Regions from separate parts of the Nocardiopsis deserti genome, predicted to be linked through region 4. Evidence: predicted binding sites of a transcription regulator. Region 4 holds the regulator's gene; each other region holds the start of a gene.
What was found. The regulator LexA, encoded in region 4, represses DNA repair genes until DNA is damaged. The targets are predictions, from matches to a motif close to TCGAACANNTGTTCGA.

Region 1 (4,208 bases), on a different contig from region 4:
GGCCATGCGGTGGATCTCGTCCAGGAAGAGCACCTCGCCCTCCTGGAGGGTGGAGAGCACGGCGGCCAGGTCCCCGGAGCGCTCGATGGCCGGGCCCGAGGTGATGCGCAGCGGGGCCCCCATCTCGGCGGCGATGATCATGGCCAGGGTGGTCTTGCCCAGGCCCGGGCCCCCGGACATCAGGATGTGGTCGGGCGCCCGGTTGCGCCGCCTGGCGCTGTGCAGCACCAGGGAGAGCTGCTCGCGCACGCGTTCCTGGCCGACGAACTCGTCCAGGGCGCGCGGGCGCAGGGCGCCCTCGATCTGGCGCTCGTCCGTGCCCGCGTCGGGCGAGACCGCGTCGCGCTCGTAGGGCGGGGGCCCGCCGGGGGCCGGGCCGCCGGGGTCTTCCTCGTGGAAGTCGTACACGGGGGTTCTCCCTGTTCCTAGGCGCGGCTGAGCCTGCGCAGGGCGCTGCGCAGCAGGACGGCGACGTCGTCGGTGTGCTCGGCCTCGGTCGCCACGGCGGAGGCGGCGGCCTCGGCGTCCTTGGCCGACCAGCCGAGGTTGACCAGGCCGGAGACCACCTGTCCGCGCCACGCGCCGTGGGGTTCGTTCCCGGACCCGGCGGCCTCGGCTCCGGGCAGGGTGCCGTCGGTGAGCACGGGCGCGTCGAGCTTGCCGCGCAGTTCCAGGACGATGCGCTGGGCCCCCTTCCTGCCGATGCCGGGTACCCGGGTGAGGGCGGTGGTGTCCTCGGCGGACACGGCGTGGCGCAGGCTGGAGGGGCTGTGGACCGAGAGCATGGCCAGGGCCAGGCGGGGGCCGACCCCGGAGGCGGTCTGGAGCTGCTCGAACAGGTGCTTCTCGTCGTCGTCGGCGAACCCGAACAGGGTCAGGGACTCCTCGCGCACGACGAGGCTGGTGGCCACGGTCCCGGTCTCGCCCACGTGCAGGCGCGAGAGCGCGGAGGGCGTGCACTGCACGGTCATGCCGACCCCGCCGACGTCGATGACGGCGGTGCCCGCGCCGCGTGCGGCCACCCGGCCGGTGAGGAACGCGATCATCTGGTGTGGGCACCGGGGAGGGTGCCCCTCTCCTTCCTGGGGGCGGGGCGCTAGCGGCCGCGGGTGCGGCGGGCCAGTTCCACCTTGCGGGCGAAGTCCTGCTGGGCCTGGGCGACGCGGGCCTGGGCCCCGCCGCGCCAGATGTGGCAGATGGCCAGGGCGACGGCGTCGGCCGCGTCGGCGGGCTTGGGGGGCCCGTCGAGTCCGAGGATACGCGCCACCATGGTGCCGACCTGCGCCTTGTCCGCGCGGCCGTTGCCGGTGATGGCGGCCTTGGCCTCGCTGGGGGTGTGCATGGCCACGGGCAGGCCGCGGCGGGCTGCGCAGACCAGGGCGATGCCGCTGGCCTGGGCGGTGCCCATGACGGTGCTGAGGTTGTGCTGGGCGAAGACGCGCTCGACGGCGACGGCGTCGGGCTGGTAGCGGTCCAGCCACTCCTCGATGCCGCGCTCGATGCCCACGAGCCGGTGGGGCAGGTCGGTGTCGGGGCTGGTGCGCACGGCGTCGGCGCCGAGCAGGGTGAGCGGTCGGCCGATGGCGCCGTCGACGGCGGCGACACCGCACCGGGTCAGTCCGGGGTCGATCCCCAACACGCGCACGCGCCCCACCCTCATCTTCTCGAACGTCCGTTCGCACACATGCTAGCGGCGGGTACCGACCTCCGCCTCCGGACCACCGCCCGGGCGTGTCCCCATCCGGAGGCGCCGATCCGGACCGGAACCCACCACAGTACGGCCACGGTCACGGGCCGCCCTGCCGCGAGCGTAGTCGCCCGGCCGGGCGCGACCACACGGCTCCGGCCCGCGCCCCGTCTTCGCGTTCCGGAGAAAAGGGATGGACGGGACACCGAACGCGTGCTAAGTTGCTCTCAGTTCGAGAAATACTCGAAATGAGCACAACTGGAGGCGCACGTGGCCGACCCGCGGCGCGAGGACGGCGAGAGCCGGTTCCTCGCCGACTACGACCCGCACGCGTTCGCCCCGGCCGCGATCACCGTCGACGTCGTCGCCCTCACCATCCGGTCGGGCGCGCCGCACGTACTGTTGACGCGGCGTGCCGCGCACCCCCAGCGCGGCTGGTGGGCGCTGCCGGGCGGGTTCGTCCGGGCCCAGGACGGACCGGAGGGCCCCGCCGACCCCGACCTGCCCGACGCCGCCCTGCGCGTGCTCTCGGAGAAGACCCTGCTGCCCACCGAGCTGCACCTGGAGCAGCTGGGCACCTACGGCGCCCGGGACCGGGACCCGCGCATGCGCGTCTTCTCGGTCGCCTACGTCCTGCTGGCCCCCGACCTGCCCGACCCGCACACCGGCCGGGACACCGAGGAGGCCGCCTGGGTCCCCTGGCGCGACCTCGGCCACGGCGACGGCGCCCGCGCCGGACTCGACCTGGCCTTCGACCACGGCCGCGTCCTGGCCGACGCCGTCGAGCGCGCCCGCTCCAAGCTGGAGTACACCCCGCTGGCCACGGCCTTCCTGCCGCCCGCCTTCACCATCACGGCGCTGCGCGAGGTGTACGAGGCCGTGTGGGGCCAGTCCCTGCACGCGGCCAACTTCCACCGCAAGATCCTCGCCGCCCCCGGGTTCGTGGAGGACACCGGGGAACTCGCCGAACGCGGCGGCGCGGGCGGCGGACGGCGCGCCCGGCTCTACCGGGCGGGCGGCGCCGCCCTGCTGCACCCTCCCCTGCTGCGGAGCACGCAGTGACCCCCGAGAGGAGTCCGATGACGGCCACCGGCCCCGCCTTCGAGGACGCCGAGCGCCAGGTCGCCCTGGCGGGCGATCCCGTGGAGCTGTTCGGCCCGCTGCCCGGGGGCGGCGGCGTGCCCCCGGCCGCCACGGCCCGCCACCGCGAGCTCGCCCGCGCGCTGCACCCCGACACGGCGCCGCCCGGAAGCGGCACCGCTCCCTTCGCCCGGCTCTCCGAGTTGTGGGACCTGTACCGGGCGATGGCCGCGGGCGACCTGCGCTTCGACGACCTCACCCTGGCCACCGGCGCGCACGCCTACCGGGTCGGCCGGGAGCGGCTGGCCCGGGGCGACGTGGCCGACCTGTACCCGGTGCGCTACCGGGCCCCGGAGTGGCGCGACGCGGTGCTCAAACTGCCCCGCGCCCCGCGCGACAACGACCTGCTGGAGGCCGAGGCGACCGCGCTGCGCCGCGTCCGGGAGCACGGCCACGAGCGCTACCGGGCCTTCGTCCCCGAACTGGTGGAGTCCTTCAAGCACCGCGACGCCGCCACGGGCGTGGAGCGGCGGGCCAACGTCCTGGGGCGGCTGCACGGCTTCCACACCCTGGCCGAGGTGCGCCGCGCCCATCCCGACGGCGTCGACCCGCGCGACGCGGCGTGGATGTGGCGGCGGCTGCTGGTCGCCGTCGGCAACGCCGCACGGGCGGGGGTGGTGCACGGCGCGGTCGTGCCCGAGCACGTGATGATCCACCCGGCCGAGCACGGCCTGGTCCTGGTCGACTGGTGCTACTCGGTGACGGCGCACGCCCCGCGCACCGCACCGCACGTCCCGGCGATGGTGCCCGGCCGCGAGGACCTCTACCCGCCCGAGGTGGCCGCGCGCCGCCCCGCGCTGGCCCAGACCGACATCCACATGGCGACCCGGTGCGTGGAGTACGTGACCGCGGGCCGCCTGCCCCGGCAGCTGCGGGCCTTCGCGCGCGGCTGCACCCTGCCCGCTCCCGAGCGGCGGCCCCGCGACGGGTTCGCCCTGCTCTGCGAGCTCGACGAGGCGCTGGAGCGCCTCTACGGGCCGCGCCGGTTCCGCCCCTTCGCCATGCCGGAACCGGCGCCGGCACCGGCCGCCGAAGCCTGACCCTCCCGCCCCTCGACCCCCGCCCCCGCCCCCGGCGGCCCGATCCGCCCACCCCGTTCCAAGGAGAACCCCCATGGGAAGCAGCCACTGGTCCACCGACGCCTACCACGCGCGTCAGGCCTACAACTCCTCCGTCGGCTCCAGCAGCTTCGGCTACACCGACGACGTGCTCGCCTCGACCCCGCGCGGTTCCTGGCGGGTCCACGACAGCCTCGACCCCCACGGGGTGGGCGTGCGCGAGAGCCGCGACTCCGCCGAGCACCCCGAGTCGCTGGCCATCTCGGTGCTCTTCGACGTCACCGGGTCCATGCGCAACGTGCCGCGCGTGTTGCAGACCAAGC
Region 2 (4,208 bases), on a different contig from region 4:
ATGGTGCCGCCGGGGGATCCGGCGGCGTTCGCCGCAGCCGTGGGCCGGGTGCTCGACGACCCGGCGCTGGCCGAGGACCTGCGGGCGCGCTCGCGCGAGGCGGCCAAGGCGCTGCCGAGCGAGGAGGACGCGGTGGAGGCCGCCGCGGGCGTGTACAAGGTGGTGCTGCGGCGGTGACGTGGGGCGCGGGGAAGGGATGGCCCCGGGGTTCGGTGGACCTGTCCCCGGAGTGCGCTTGATACCACCCCCGCCGGGACTTCACCTCGCGGGGGTGAAGATGTCATCCTGGACTACGGTCCGGTGTGTGCCGCCCACAGTGCGGTACCGGTATCCTGGCCTGACACGTGAGGGGAGTATCCCTGTCGCGGCGGTGTCGTCATCACGGCGGACAAAGTCGTCCTCCCGGTGCCGCCGGTTCGCAGCGCAGTGCTGCGAGCGGGAGAGACCTCCGGTGGTTCGACGTGCGTGCACACCGCTCGCGCGCACTGACCGGAGGAGAGACCGTCTGTGAACGTTCCCTTGTGGGTGTGGGCTGCCACGATCGGCGCCATGATCGCCATCCTGGTGATCGACCTCATCATCGTCGACCATCCCTGGAGCAAGACGAAGGGGCCCCAGGAGTTCGGCATGAAGCAGGCCGCCTGGTGGGCGGCCTTCTACATCGGCATCGCGATCCTGTTCGGCTTCGGTGTCTGGTACTTCGGCGGAAGCGGCGCGGGCGCTGAGTACTTCGCCGGGTTCGTCACCGAGAAGAGCCTGAGCATCGACAACCTCTTCGTGTTCTACCTTCTGATGGGCTCCTTCGCGGTGCCCAAGAAGTACCAGCACGAGGTCCTGCTCGTCGGCATCGTCATCGCGCTGGTCATGCGCGGCATCTTCATCGTCCTGGGCGCGCAGGTCATCAACGCCTGGAGCGAGGTCTTCTACCTCTTCGGCGCCTTCCTCATCTACACCGGTTACAAGATCGTCCGCGACCACATGAAGGGCGACGAGGAGGAGAAGGACTTCACCCAGACCCCGGTGGTCCGCCTCCTCAAGCGCTTCTGGCCGGTGACCGACGACTACCACGGCGCCCACCTCACCGTGAAGCTCGACGGCAGGCGCCACATCACGCCGATGCTGCTGGTCATCGTCGCGATCGGCATGATCGACCTGGTCTTCGCCGTCGACTCCATCCCGGCGATCTTCGGTCTGACCCAGGACGCCTACATCGTCTTCACCGCCAACGCCTTCGCTCTGCTGGGCCTGCGTCAGCTGTACTTCCTGCTGGCCGGTCTGATGGACCGCCTGGCCTACATCAGCTGGGGCCTGTCGGCGATCATGGTCTTCATCGGCGTGAAGATGATCCTGCACGCCCTGCACGAGAACGGCGTGCACGTGCCCGAGGTCGGCATCGGCCTGTCCCTGACCGTCATCCTCGGCATCATGACCGTCACCATCGTCGGCAGCCTGGTCAAGTCCCGCGTCGACGAGCGCAAGAACCCCGAGCTCAAGACCGAGCGCGACCCCTCGGTCGACTCCCCGGCGGACCGCTCCTGAGCGGACGGCGGGCCCGCACACCCGTCGAGGACATCCCGGAAAACGGCCGGATTCGAACAGCTGTTCGTCTATAGTGGTGGCACCCTGAGCGCTCCGGCGCCGGGGTGCCATCTCGTTTTCCGAGGTGGAAGAAACCGTCGTCGGTGGTCGTTAGGCTGGACGGGCGGGAGGCGAGCGCGTCCTCCCCCCTCTCCTCAGCGGCCCGCCTCCGGGGCCCGGGCGGTCTCCGGGAGGCTCCCGACCGCCGCACGCGAAGTTCCACACGGGTCAGCCGACGTCACGCGACGGGGTCCGCGTCCTGTGCGCCAGAGCCGAAGGATGTCTCACTCGATGGTCGAACAACTGGTAGTCCGGGGAGCCCGGGAGCACAACCTCAAGGACGTCTCGCTGGACCTGCCGCGCGACTCCATGATCGTGTTCACCGGCCTGTCCGGTTCGGGCAAGTCATCGCTGGCCTTCGACACGATCTTCGCCGAGGGCCAGCGGCGCTACGTGGAGTCCCTGTCGGCCTACGCCCGCCAGTTCCTGGGGCAGATGGACAAGCCGGACGTGGACTTCATCGAGGGCCTGTCCCCGGCGGTGTCCATCGACCAGAAGTCCACCAGCCGCAACCCCCGCTCGACCGTCGGCACCATCACCGAGGTCTACGACTACCTGCGGCTGCTGTGGGCGCGCATCGGCGTCCCGCACTGTCCCGAGTGCCGCCGCGAGATCGCGCGCCAGACCCCGCAGCAGATCGTGGACCGCGTCCTGGAGATGGAGGAGGGCACCCGCTTCCAGGTGCTCGCCCCCGTCGTGCGCGGGCGCAAGGGCGAGTACGTCGAGCTGTTCAAGGACCTCCAGTCCAAGGGCTACACCCGCGCGGTCGTGGACGGGCAGGCCGTGCGCCTGGACGAGGCGCCCAAGCTGGGCCGCTACGACAAGCACGACATCGCCGTGGTCGTGGACCGCCTCAGCGTCAAGCCCTCCTCCCGCGGGCGCCTGACCGACTCGGTGGAGACGGCGCTCAAACTCGCCGGGGGCACCATCGTCCTGGACTTCGTGGACGTGGAGGCCGGGGACCCCGACCGCGAGAAGGTCTTCTCCGAGCACCTGTACTGCCCCTACGACGACCTGTCCTTCGAGCAGCTCGAACCGCGCTCGTTCTCCTTCAACGCCCCCTACGGTGCCTGCGCCGAGTGCTCCGGCCTGGGCACGCGTATGGAGGTCGACCCCGAGCTGCTGGTCCCCGACCCCGAGAGGACGCTGGCCGAGGGCGCCATCGGCCCCTGGTCCGGCGGGCCCAACAGCGGCTACTGGGAGCGCATCCTCAAGGCGGTGGGCGAGGCGATCGGCTTCGACCTGGACACCCCCTGGGAGCGGCTGCCGCGCCGCGCGCGCAAGGCCCTGCTGGAGGGGCACGACACCCAGGTCCACGTCAGCTACCGCAACCGGTACGGACGCAACCGCTCCTACTACACCGAGTTCGAGGGCGTCATCCCCTGGGTCAAGCGCCGCCACTCCGAGACCGAGAGCGACTACGGCCGCGAACGGCTGGAGGGGTACATGCGCACGGTGCCCTGCCCGACCTGCGAGGGCACGCGCCTCAAGCCGGTCGTGCTCGCGGTGACCGTGGGCGGCAGGTCCATCGCCGAGGTCGCCCAGATGCCGCTCAGCGACAGCGCGGCCTTCCTGGCCGCGCTCACGCTCTCCGACCGCGACGCGGTCATCGCCGCCCAGGTGCTCAAGGAGATCAACGCCCGGCTCGGCTTCCTGCTCGACGTCGGCCTGGACTACCTGAGCCTGGCGCGCTCCTCGGGCTCGCTCTCGGGCGGGGAGGCCCAGCGCATCCGCCTGGCCACCCAGATCGGCTCCGGCCTGGTGGGCGTGCTGTACGTGCTGGACGAGCCCTCCATCGGCCTGCACCAGCGCGACAACGCGCGCCTGTTGGAGACCCTCCAGCGGCTGCGCGACATCGGTAACACGCTCATCGTCGTCGAACACGACGAGGACACCATCCGCGCCGCCGACTGGGTCGTGGACATCGGCCCCGGCGCGGGCGAGCACGGCGGACACGTCGTGGTCTCGGGGATCGTGGACGAGCTGCTCACCTCCGAGGACTCGCTCACCGGCGAGTACCTGTCCGGCAAGCGCGGCATCGAGGTGCCCGTCGAGCGCCGGCCCCTCACCCGGGGACACGAGCTGGTGGTCCGGGGAGCGCGCGAGAACAACCTCCACGGGATCGACGTCGCCTTCCCGCTGGGCGTGTTCACCGCCGTCACCGGCGTGTCCGGCTCGGGCAAGTCCACCCTGGTCAACGAGATCCTCTACAAGGCGCTGGCCAAGGAGCTCAACGGGGCGCGCGACGTGCCCGGCCGCCACCTGCGGGTCAACGGCACGAACAAGGTCGACAAGGTCGTGCACGTGGACCAGAGCCCCATCGGGCGGACCCCGCGCTCCAACCCGGCCACCTACTCGGGGGTCTTCGACCACATCCGCAAGCTGTTCGCGCAGACCACCGACGCCAAGACGCGCGGCTACCAGCCGGGCCGGTTCTCCTTCAACGTCAAGGGCGGCCGCTGCGAGGCATGCTCCGGCGACGGCACGCTCAAGATCGAGATGCAGTTCCTGCCCGACGTCTACGTGCCCTGCGAGGTGTGCCACGGCGCCCGGTACAACCGGGAGACCCT
Region 3 (4,208 bases), on a different contig from region 4:
CCACGCGGCGGTCCGCTTCGAGACCACCGACGGCCTGGGCTCCTGGAATCCGGTGCACCTGCACACCGGGGGCCGCGACGACCGGGACCCGGTCGCGGCCGCGCTGGTGCGCGCACCCGAGGGCGCCACCGGGTACGAGGTGCGTTCGAGGGGGGAGACCGCCGCCGTGAACCTGCACGACGGAGAGGGTCTGCGTTTCGGCGGCCCCGCACAGGCGTCCCTGTCCGCGGGGGCCTCCGGCACCCTGCGCGGCCGGACCAGCGTCCCGTTCCGCACCCGCGCGGGTTGGGGCGCCGACGAGTCCTGGCGTTTCGACGACCAGGGCAACAACCTATGGGAGGCGGAGTTCCACCCCGTGCAGGCGCTGACCGTGCACCACACCGCGATGCCGACCGGGGAGGACCACGCGGCGGACGTGCGGGCGGTGTACTACCTGCACGCGGTGCAGCAGGCGTGGGGGGACATCGGCTACCACGTGCTCATCGACCCCGACGGGGTGGTCTACGAGGGCCGCCACTCGGGTGAGGACGGCGTGCCGGTCCTCTCCGGGATCCCGCGGCCGGGGCGGGCCGAGTCGGTGACCGCAGGGCACGCCTACGGGTTCAACCAGGGCAACGTGGGCGTGTGCCTGCTCGGGGACTTCACCGACGAGCTGCCCACCCGGGCGGCGCAGGACTCCCTGGTCGACGTGCTGCGCGTGCTGTGCGCGGTGACCGGCGTGGACCCGGCCGGGCAGATCGAGTACGTCAACCCGGGCACGGGCGTGGTCACGCCGGGCGACGCGATCTCCCGGCACCGCGACTGGCTGGAGACCGAGTGCCCGGGCAACGCCTTCTCCGCGGTGTTCGACAGCGCGGTCCGCCAGCGCGTCATCGCGGGCCTGGCCTAGACGGCCACGGCAGGAGCGCCCGCCGCAACCGTGGACCTCAACTCGGCCCTCGGTCGCACCGGCGGGTACTCCCAGGTCGGGACGGTGCCGCCCTCCCCTCGGGCACACGAGGAGAACCCGGATGCCCTACTCCGGGACTGCGCGTATCGTGAGCGCACTCCGACCCGAGGGGAGAGGCGTGACCACCACGCAAGACAGACCGATACTGCCGTCAGTGATCCTGGAGACCGAGCGCCTGCGGCTGCGTCCGTTCGTCGAGGGCGACATCGACGACGTGCACGCGTCCTGTACCGACGCCGAACTCCAGCGATGGCTCCCCCTCCCCCTGCCCGGGGTGCCCTACACCCGGGAGGAGGCCGAGCGGTGGTGCTGCGAGGTCGCCCCCGCCCTGCGCACCTGCGGTGAGGGCCAGCAGTGGGCCATGGTGGAGAGGAAGTCCAAGCGGCTCGTGGGCTCGGTGGGCCTGGTGCGTGTCGTATGGGCGGCGATGACCACCGAGGTCGGGTACTGGGTCTCGCCGTGGGGCCGCGGCCTCGGGTACGCGACGGAGGCCTCCGTGGCCGTCTCCCGCTGGGCGCTGGACCAGGGCTTCCAGCGGGTGGAGATCAAGGCCGCCACCGGCAACACCGGTTCGCGCCGGGTCGCGGAGCGGTCGGGGTTCAGCCTGGAGGGCGTCGAACGCAGCGCGATGCCGCTGCACGAGGGCCGCACCGACCTGGCGGTGTACAGCCTGCTCCCCACCGACCTGGGCTGACCGGCGCGCTCCTGCCCCACCGGGCGCCCGGCCGGTGCCGCACGATCCCCGGGCCGCGGTCGCGGAGCGGCCCGGGGACCAACCCCGCGCGTGTCCGGCGGCTGCCGCCCACCCGGACAGGCCCCGCCCGAGCATGCGCCGCGTGCGCGGTGTCACCGGGGGTCGGTGAAGGGGGAGACGGGCGGACACCCGGCGCGGGGTGCGCAAGGACCGCCGGGGTTCGGTGGGGGGAGCGGCGAGCGGCCCGGAAACCGCCCCCGAGCGCGCCCTACCCCCACACGCGGGAGAGCAGCCACCTGCCGGTGGCCGTGTCGTGGCGCAGTTCGTACACCCCCTGGGACCGGGCCGTGCCCGCCTCCACCCGCCAGTGCCTGCGTTCGGGCGTCTGGGACTCACGCGCCGGCGTCCAGTCCATGCGCAGCGTGACCCAGTGTTCGAGGATCCTGCGCACTCCGTACACCCTGCCGTTCCACACGAACCGGGCCGGGCGCCCGTCGTCCTCGACGACGGTCACCTCCGCCCCGTAGTACCGTCCCACGACACTTCCCCTCAGCATCATCCGCCTCCTGTCAGTCCCAGCACACGCCACCGGGACACCCACCCGTGGGGAAGACGCGGCCAGGTGTTCGAACGTGTGTTCTAACACTAGCGAAAACCGGTGCCTTCGGGGAACTGTTTCGGCACGGGAGGCATCCCCCTGGATGACCACCTGGCCGCCATACCCGTACCCGGCGCGTTCGCCGCCGACCGGTACGCGGGGCGGCTCGCTCCCGGAAACCGTGAGGTCCCCTTTCCGTGATGTCGAACAGCGGCAGACCCCTCCGTCCCAGAGGCCCCCGTGGCCCGGACGGCCGCCGCCTCCCGGGCCGCCCGGGGCGTGGCGGCACGGGCACCGCCCACCTCGCCGGGGACGCCTCGGGGAACCGCGTCGCGCCCGGAGGCGTCCACCCCGACTGACACGCCGCCCCCGAACACCCCCGCCGCGGGCCCGGTCCCCGCGTCCGCGGGACCCGAAGGACCAGCCAATCCAGAACGCGCCAGCGTGTCGGCATCGGTACGCTGTCAGCGCGAACTCCACGATTCATGTGAGGGACCCCCAACTGTGACGTCGAACGGGCACCAGAGCGGCAGACCCCTGCGTGTGGGGGACCCGCGCGAACTCGACGGCTACCGCATCGTGAGCCGTCTCGGCCGGGGCGGCATGGGCACCGTCTACCTCGCCAGGGACGCCTCCGACCGGCCCGTCGCAGTCAAACTCATCCACCCCGACCTGGCCGACGACGAGTCCTTCCGGCTGCGCTTCACCCGCGAGGTCGAGGCCGCGCGCCGCGTGGCCCGCTTCTCCACCGCGGGGGTGATCGACGCCCGTCTGGAGGGCGAGCCCCTCTTCATCGTCTCGGAGTACGTGCCGGGCCCGAACCTGGACGAGGCGGTCCGCGCGGACGGCTCGATGGCGGGCGGCACCCTGGAGGGCCTGGCCATGGGTGTGGCCGCGGCGCTCACCGCCATCCACGGGTCCGGGATCATCCACCGCGACCTCAAACCCGCGAACGTGCTGCTCTCCCCGGTCGGCCCGAAGGTCATCGACTTCGGCATCGCCCGCGCCCTGGACGACGCCGCGGACGCGGTCACCCGCTCCAGCCAGCTCATGGGCACCCCCTCGTACATGGCCCCGGAGCTGCTCCTGGGTCAGCGGGCCACCGCGGCCGCCGACATCTTCGCGTGGGGCTGCCTGGTGGCCTTCGCCGGAACCGGCACCGCCCCATTCGACGCCCCCACGGTGCCCGCCGTCCTGCACAACATCTCCTCGGCTCCGCCGCGCCTGGACGGCCTGGACGCGGACCTGTACGACCTGGTCAACGCGGCGCTGGACAAGAATCCGGCCAACCGACCCACCTCCAAGCAGCTCCTGGCCCGGCTGACCGGCCAGGAGGAACCGCAGGAGGCCGAGGTGGAGCGCACGATCAGTACCTCGTGGGCCCCGCCGAGCAGTTCCCCCGTCCAGGGGCAGCCGCCGCAGGACACCGGGGCGCGGGCAGGCGGGCCCACGCCGCACCAGGCGCCGAGCGAGCCGCAGCAGACCCCGGGCGGACCGCGGCAGGCGGGCGCACAGCACCCGGACAGCGGACCGCAGCGGGGCGCGGCGGCTCCGGAGAGCGGCCAGCCCTTCCAGGCTCCGCCCGCACACGGGCAGACCGCGCAGTACAACCCGTACGCGCAGCCCACGCAGGTCCAGCACCCGGTACAGCCGCCTTCCGCGGTCCAGCAGGCCCGTGTGGAGCAGCACGGCAACCCGGGTGTCCCGCCCTCGGGTCCCCAGCCGGGCATGGGGTACGACGGGTACCCGCCCCAGGGCCGGCCCCCGGTCCGCGGACAGCAGGTTCCCGGCTACTACGCCAACTCCGGCGGCCAACTCCCCCCGCCGCACCAGGCGCACGGCGGCTACGCGTCTCCGCCGCAGGGCCAGCCCGCCTTCACCGCCTACTCCGGTTCCGGCGGCCCGGGAAACCCCGGCGGCCCCGGCGGAGCGGGCCAGCCTCCCGGAAGGTCCGGCGGTGCCCCGCG
Region 4 (4,208 bases):
TGCGTCGGCGCCCGGGTGTCCAACCTGTACCTGGAGACCTGTTACAGCGTGGCGGCCAGCTACGACGCGCAGAACCCGGGAGACCGGGAGCGCATGGTCACGGGCGCCAAGGAGCTCGCGCTGTCCGTGACGGAGGCGCTGCCGGACTCCATTCCCGAGTGAGGCCCCGGCGCGGCTACCAGGCCGTGCCCAGGAACTCCTCCAGCGCGGGTGCGACCTCCTCGGCGAAGGGGCGCTGCTCGTCCAGGACCGTGGCCCCGGGCTCGTCCAGGTAGCGGCGGAAGACGTGGTCGGTGTCGGGGACGTCCACCCGCCGGGCGCCCTCCAGACCGGTCATCAGCCGGTCCACGTCATCCCGGGAGACCTGCGTGTCCTCCTCTCCCCACAGCACCAGCACCGGGGTCCCCCCGGGCAGGTCCTCCGCCAGTTCGACGGGGTCGAAGGCGTCCATGTAGGCCAGGAAGTCCTCGTTGGCGAGGGTGTAGACGCCGAACACGCCCCCGCTGGGCATCTCCACGTCGCTGAGCGCACGCCCGGACCTGATCGCGGCCCGTCCGGCGCGGGCGTCGGAGAGCAGCTGGACCACCTGCCTCTCCTCCACCTGGCCCGAGGCCTCGACGGTACGCATCTGCTCGGTGAGCTGGCGGTCGACCAGGTCGAGGTAGCGCGTACCGGGAGGCGCGGCGAGCACGAGCGCGGGGGAGGGGTGCTCCGCACCGATGAGCTCGTGGGCGCGCAGCGCGTACAGGGCGCCCTCGCTGTGCCCGACGACGACCACCCGCTCGGGGTCCACCTCGGGCTGGGCGACGAGCTCCTCGTAGGCGGCCGCGACCTGCTCGTCGAAGATCACGGGGTCCACAGGTGCGATCTCACCGGGACCCGGCGTCTCGAAGTCCGGACCGCTGCCGTACTTGTCGTAGCGCAGCGAGGCCACCCCGACGTCGGCGAGCACGCGGGACAGGTTCTGGTTGGTACCGGCGTTGGGGCGCACGGAGCTGTTGCCGTCGCGGTCGGTGGGACCGCTGCCGGAGATGATGAGCGCGCCCGGAACGGTGCCGGAGACGCCCTCGGGCATCCGGAAGGTGCCCGACACCTGGTGCCCGCCGCCCTCGAAGGCCACCTCGCGTTCGACGCCGCCGACCCCCGGTGCCTCGGCGGCCCCGTCGTCGGCGGGGGCGCAGGCGGCGGTGGACAACAGGACGGCGCTGACCGCACCGACCAACGCGGTACGCCAGCGGGCGGCGGGGGAGGAGGCACGTGTGAACACCTCCTCAGACTAGCGGCCCGCGCCCGTCGGCCCCGCGTCGTCCACAGGGGGAAGCGCCCCCGATCCCTCCGAGGGGAGAGGGACCGGAGGCGCGGGTACGCGGGCCCTTCAGACGCGGCGCATGACCGCGACCACCTTGCCGAGGATGGTGGCGTCGTCGCCGTTGATCGGCTCGTAGGCCTCGTTGCGCGGCATCAGCCACACGTGGCCGCCCTCCTCGCGGCGCAGCACCTTGACGGTCGCCTCGTCGTCGAGCAGCGCCGCCACGATGTCGCCGTTGTTGGCGTCCTGCTGCTGGCGCACCACCACCATGTCGCCGTCGGTGATGGCGGCGTCGGTCATCGAGTCACCGACGACGGTGAGCATGAACAGGCGCCCCTCACCCACCAGCTGACGCGGCAGGGCGAGCACGTCCTCCACCGACTCCTCGGCCAGGATCGGACCGCCGGCGGCGATCCGGCCGACCAGCGGCACGGCGGCGGCGCGTGAGAGGTCGATGTCCTCGGGGACCAGGGTCCGCCCGGAGGCGCGCCCGGGCGTGCGCAGCTCGACCGCGCGCGGCCGGTTCTGGTCACGGTGCAGGTAGCCCTTGCGCTGGAGGACCTTGAGCTGGTGCGCCACGCTGGACGGGCTGGACAGGCCGACCGCTTCCCCGATTTCCCTTATCGACGGGGGGAAACCCCGTTCCCGGACATAGCGCTGGATGCAGTTCAGCACGCTCTGCTGGCGTGCGGTGAGTTTGGGGGCTTCGGGCGTGGACCCGCCCGCGTTCTCCGCTGGTGCGAGAACGGTGGCGGTATCTGCGGTTCCGGGATTCTCCTCCGGCACGGCCGGGCCTCCTCGGCATTCGGTTCGGTCAGGGCCTGCTTGTGTGACTGGCCACCCCCGGTCCGCGACCGTGCCGACCTGGGGGTCCACGTGATGGCGAAACCGGTGTGAAATCAAGGTCAACTTTAGTCGTTGCACACGGTGATATCAAACAAGCGTTCGAGGCCGGGGGAAATTGCCGCCGCGCGTATTCGCGGTCAATTTCCGGCCTGCACTTACGTGTGTACACGCGTTCACGCACTGTTGTCCCCGGAATGTGCGAACGCGTGCCCGCGACAGCGGTTCCGGCCAGGCGCGGGGGTCTTATCCTGGGGCGTCGGCTCGACCGAAATCCCGGTGGCGCCGGGATTCCGGTGCCCGCCGCCGGGGGCGCGGCGGCTCCGGTCGGCGACGCTATCCTTGACCGCGGTGCCGGGTCCCCGGAGCAGTCCGACCGCGCCGAATCCCCCCGCCCCACCCCGCCGCCGCGGGTCGCGACGCCGCGCGGTCGCTCGCCCGTGTCGGAACACACCCGCGCCAGGGTTGCGGCGGGTCAGGAAGGAGTCTAGGTTCGACCACAACATCTGGTGTTGCGACAGGAGTGGTTGCCCAGAAGTTGTGGTTTAGTGGTACCTAGGCGTTGTCGTTCGGTGAGAGAAGCAGGTGAACCAGGGTGCACTGTCCGTTCTGTCGCCATCCGGACACCAGGGTGATCGACAGCAGGTCCACCGACGACGGCGCGGCCATCCGGCGCCGCCGGTCCTGCCCCGTCTGCGAGCGCAGGTTCACCACCCAGGAGACCGTCCTGCTGATGGTGGCCAAGCGCTCGGGGGTCACCGAGCCCTTCAGCCGGACCAAGATCATCGCCGGGGTGCGCCGGGCCTGCCAGGGCCGTCCCGTCTCCGAGGACGCCCTGGCCAAGCTCGGCCAGCAGGTCGAGGAGGAGATCCGCGGCCGCGGCGTGGCCGAGGTCCCGGCCCACGAGATCGGCCTGGCCATCCTCGGCCCGATGCGTGACCTGGACGAGGTCGCCTACCTGCACTTCGCCAGCGTCTACCGCGGCTTCGAGAGCCTCTCCGACTTCGAGGCCGAGATCGCCAGCCTGCGCCAGGACCGCGAGGCCGAGACCGACAGGGGCGCCGGGGCCGACGGCCGGAGCGGCGCCACCACGGGATAGCGCCCCCGCGGCCGCACACCGACCGCGCGCGGGGCCACACCACTCCCGGTACAGAGGACGCCGGGCACGGTCGGTGACCGTGCCCACGAGTGAGGGGAGGCCCGGCGATGACGGAAACCGCCAGCGGCCCGGCCGGACGCAAGGGCAAGGGAAGCCGCAAGGGGATCAGGGTGAAGCGGGTCTTCACCTCCCCGGGCACGCACCCCTACGACTCCCTGGAGTGGGAGCGCCGCGACGTCGTCATGACCAACTGGCGCGACGGCACGGTCAACTTCGAGCAGCGCGGAGTGGAGTTCCCCACCTCCTGGTCGATGAACGCCACCCAGATCGTGGCGAGCAAGTACTTCCGCGGCGCGGTCGGCACCCCCGAGCGCGAGTGGAGCCTCAAACAGCTCATCGACCGCGTCGTCGGCGTCTACACCGAGACCGGCCGCGAGCACGGCTACTTCGCCTCCGCCGAGGACGCCGAGGTCTTCGACCACGAGCTCAAGCACGCCCTCGCCCACCAGCTGTTCAGCTTCAACTCCCCGGTGTGGTTCAACGTCGGTACGAGTGCAAAAGCCCAGGTCAGCGCGTGTTTTATCCTCTCCGTGGACGACACCATGGAGTCGATCCTGGACTGGTACAAGGAGGAGGGGATCATCTTCAAGGGCGGGTCCGGCGCGGGTGTGAACCTGTCGCGCATCCGCTCCAGCAAGGAGCTGCTCTCCTCCGGCGGGACCGCCTCCGGGCCCGTCTCCTTCATGCGCGGCGCCGACGCCTCGGCCGGGACCATCAAGTCCGGCGGCGCCACCCGCCGGGCCGCCAAGATGGTCGTGCTGGACGTCGACCACCCCGACATCGAGGACTTCGTCGAGACCAAGGCCCGCGAGGAGCACAAGATCCGTGCCCTGCGCGACGCCGGGTTCGACGTCGACCTCGGCGGCGACGACATGTTCAGCGTCCAGTACCAGAACG

Region 1: a site for LexA is predicted at 1,665-1,680, ahead of ruvC (crossover junction endodeoxyribonuclease RuvC). Genes of this name have one in related genera too.
Region 2: a site for LexA is predicted at 1,592-1,607, ahead of uvrA (excinuclease ABC subunit UvrA). Genes of this name have one in related genera too.
Region 3: a site for LexA is predicted at 2,270-2,285, ahead of FYW99_RS24160 (DUF6504 family protein). Genes of this name have one in related genera too.

What each region holds. Positions count from the first base shown of each region.
Region 1 covers NZ_VWVS01000015.1:48,750-52,957, reverse strand. The annotation lists gene ruvB (Holliday junction branch migration DNA helicase RuvB) at 1-408, opposite strand, end outside; gene ruvA (Holliday junction branch migration protein RuvA) at 426-1,046, opposite strand; gene ruvC (crossover junction endodeoxyribonuclease RuvC) at 1,097-1,645, opposite strand; gene FYW99_RS20260 (NUDIX hydrolase) at 1,958-2,749, shown strand; gene FYW99_RS20255 (molecular chaperone DnaJ) at 2,767-3,867, shown strand; gene FYW99_RS20250 (hypothetical protein) at 3,941-4,208, shown strand, end outside.
Region 2 covers NZ_VWVS01000021.1:99,936-104,143, reverse strand. The annotation lists gene FYW99_RS26260 (glycosyltransferase family 4 protein) at 1-177, shown strand, start outside; gene FYW99_RS26255 (TerC family protein) at 508-1,539, shown strand; gene uvrA (excinuclease ABC subunit UvrA) at 1,870-4,208, shown strand, end outside.
Region 3 covers NZ_VWVS01000018.1:53,468-57,675, forward strand. The annotation lists gene FYW99_RS24150 (peptidoglycan recognition protein family protein) at 1-889, shown strand, start outside; gene FYW99_RS24155 (GNAT family N-acetyltransferase) at 1,068-1,643, shown strand; gene FYW99_RS24160 (DUF6504 family protein) at 1,912-2,202, opposite strand; gene FYW99_RS24165 (serine/threonine-protein kinase) at 2,746-4,208, shown strand, end outside.
Region 4 covers NZ_VWVS01000013.1:71,035-75,242, forward strand. The annotation lists gene FYW99_RS17175 (hypothetical protein) at 1-162, shown strand, start outside; gene FYW99_RS17180 (alpha/beta hydrolase family protein) at 176-1,267, opposite strand; gene lexA (transcriptional repressor LexA) at 1,376-2,095, opposite strand; gene nrdR (transcriptional regulator NrdR) at 2,748-3,251, shown strand; gene FYW99_RS17195 (vitamin B12-dependent ribonucleotide reductase) at 3,359-4,208, shown strand, end outside.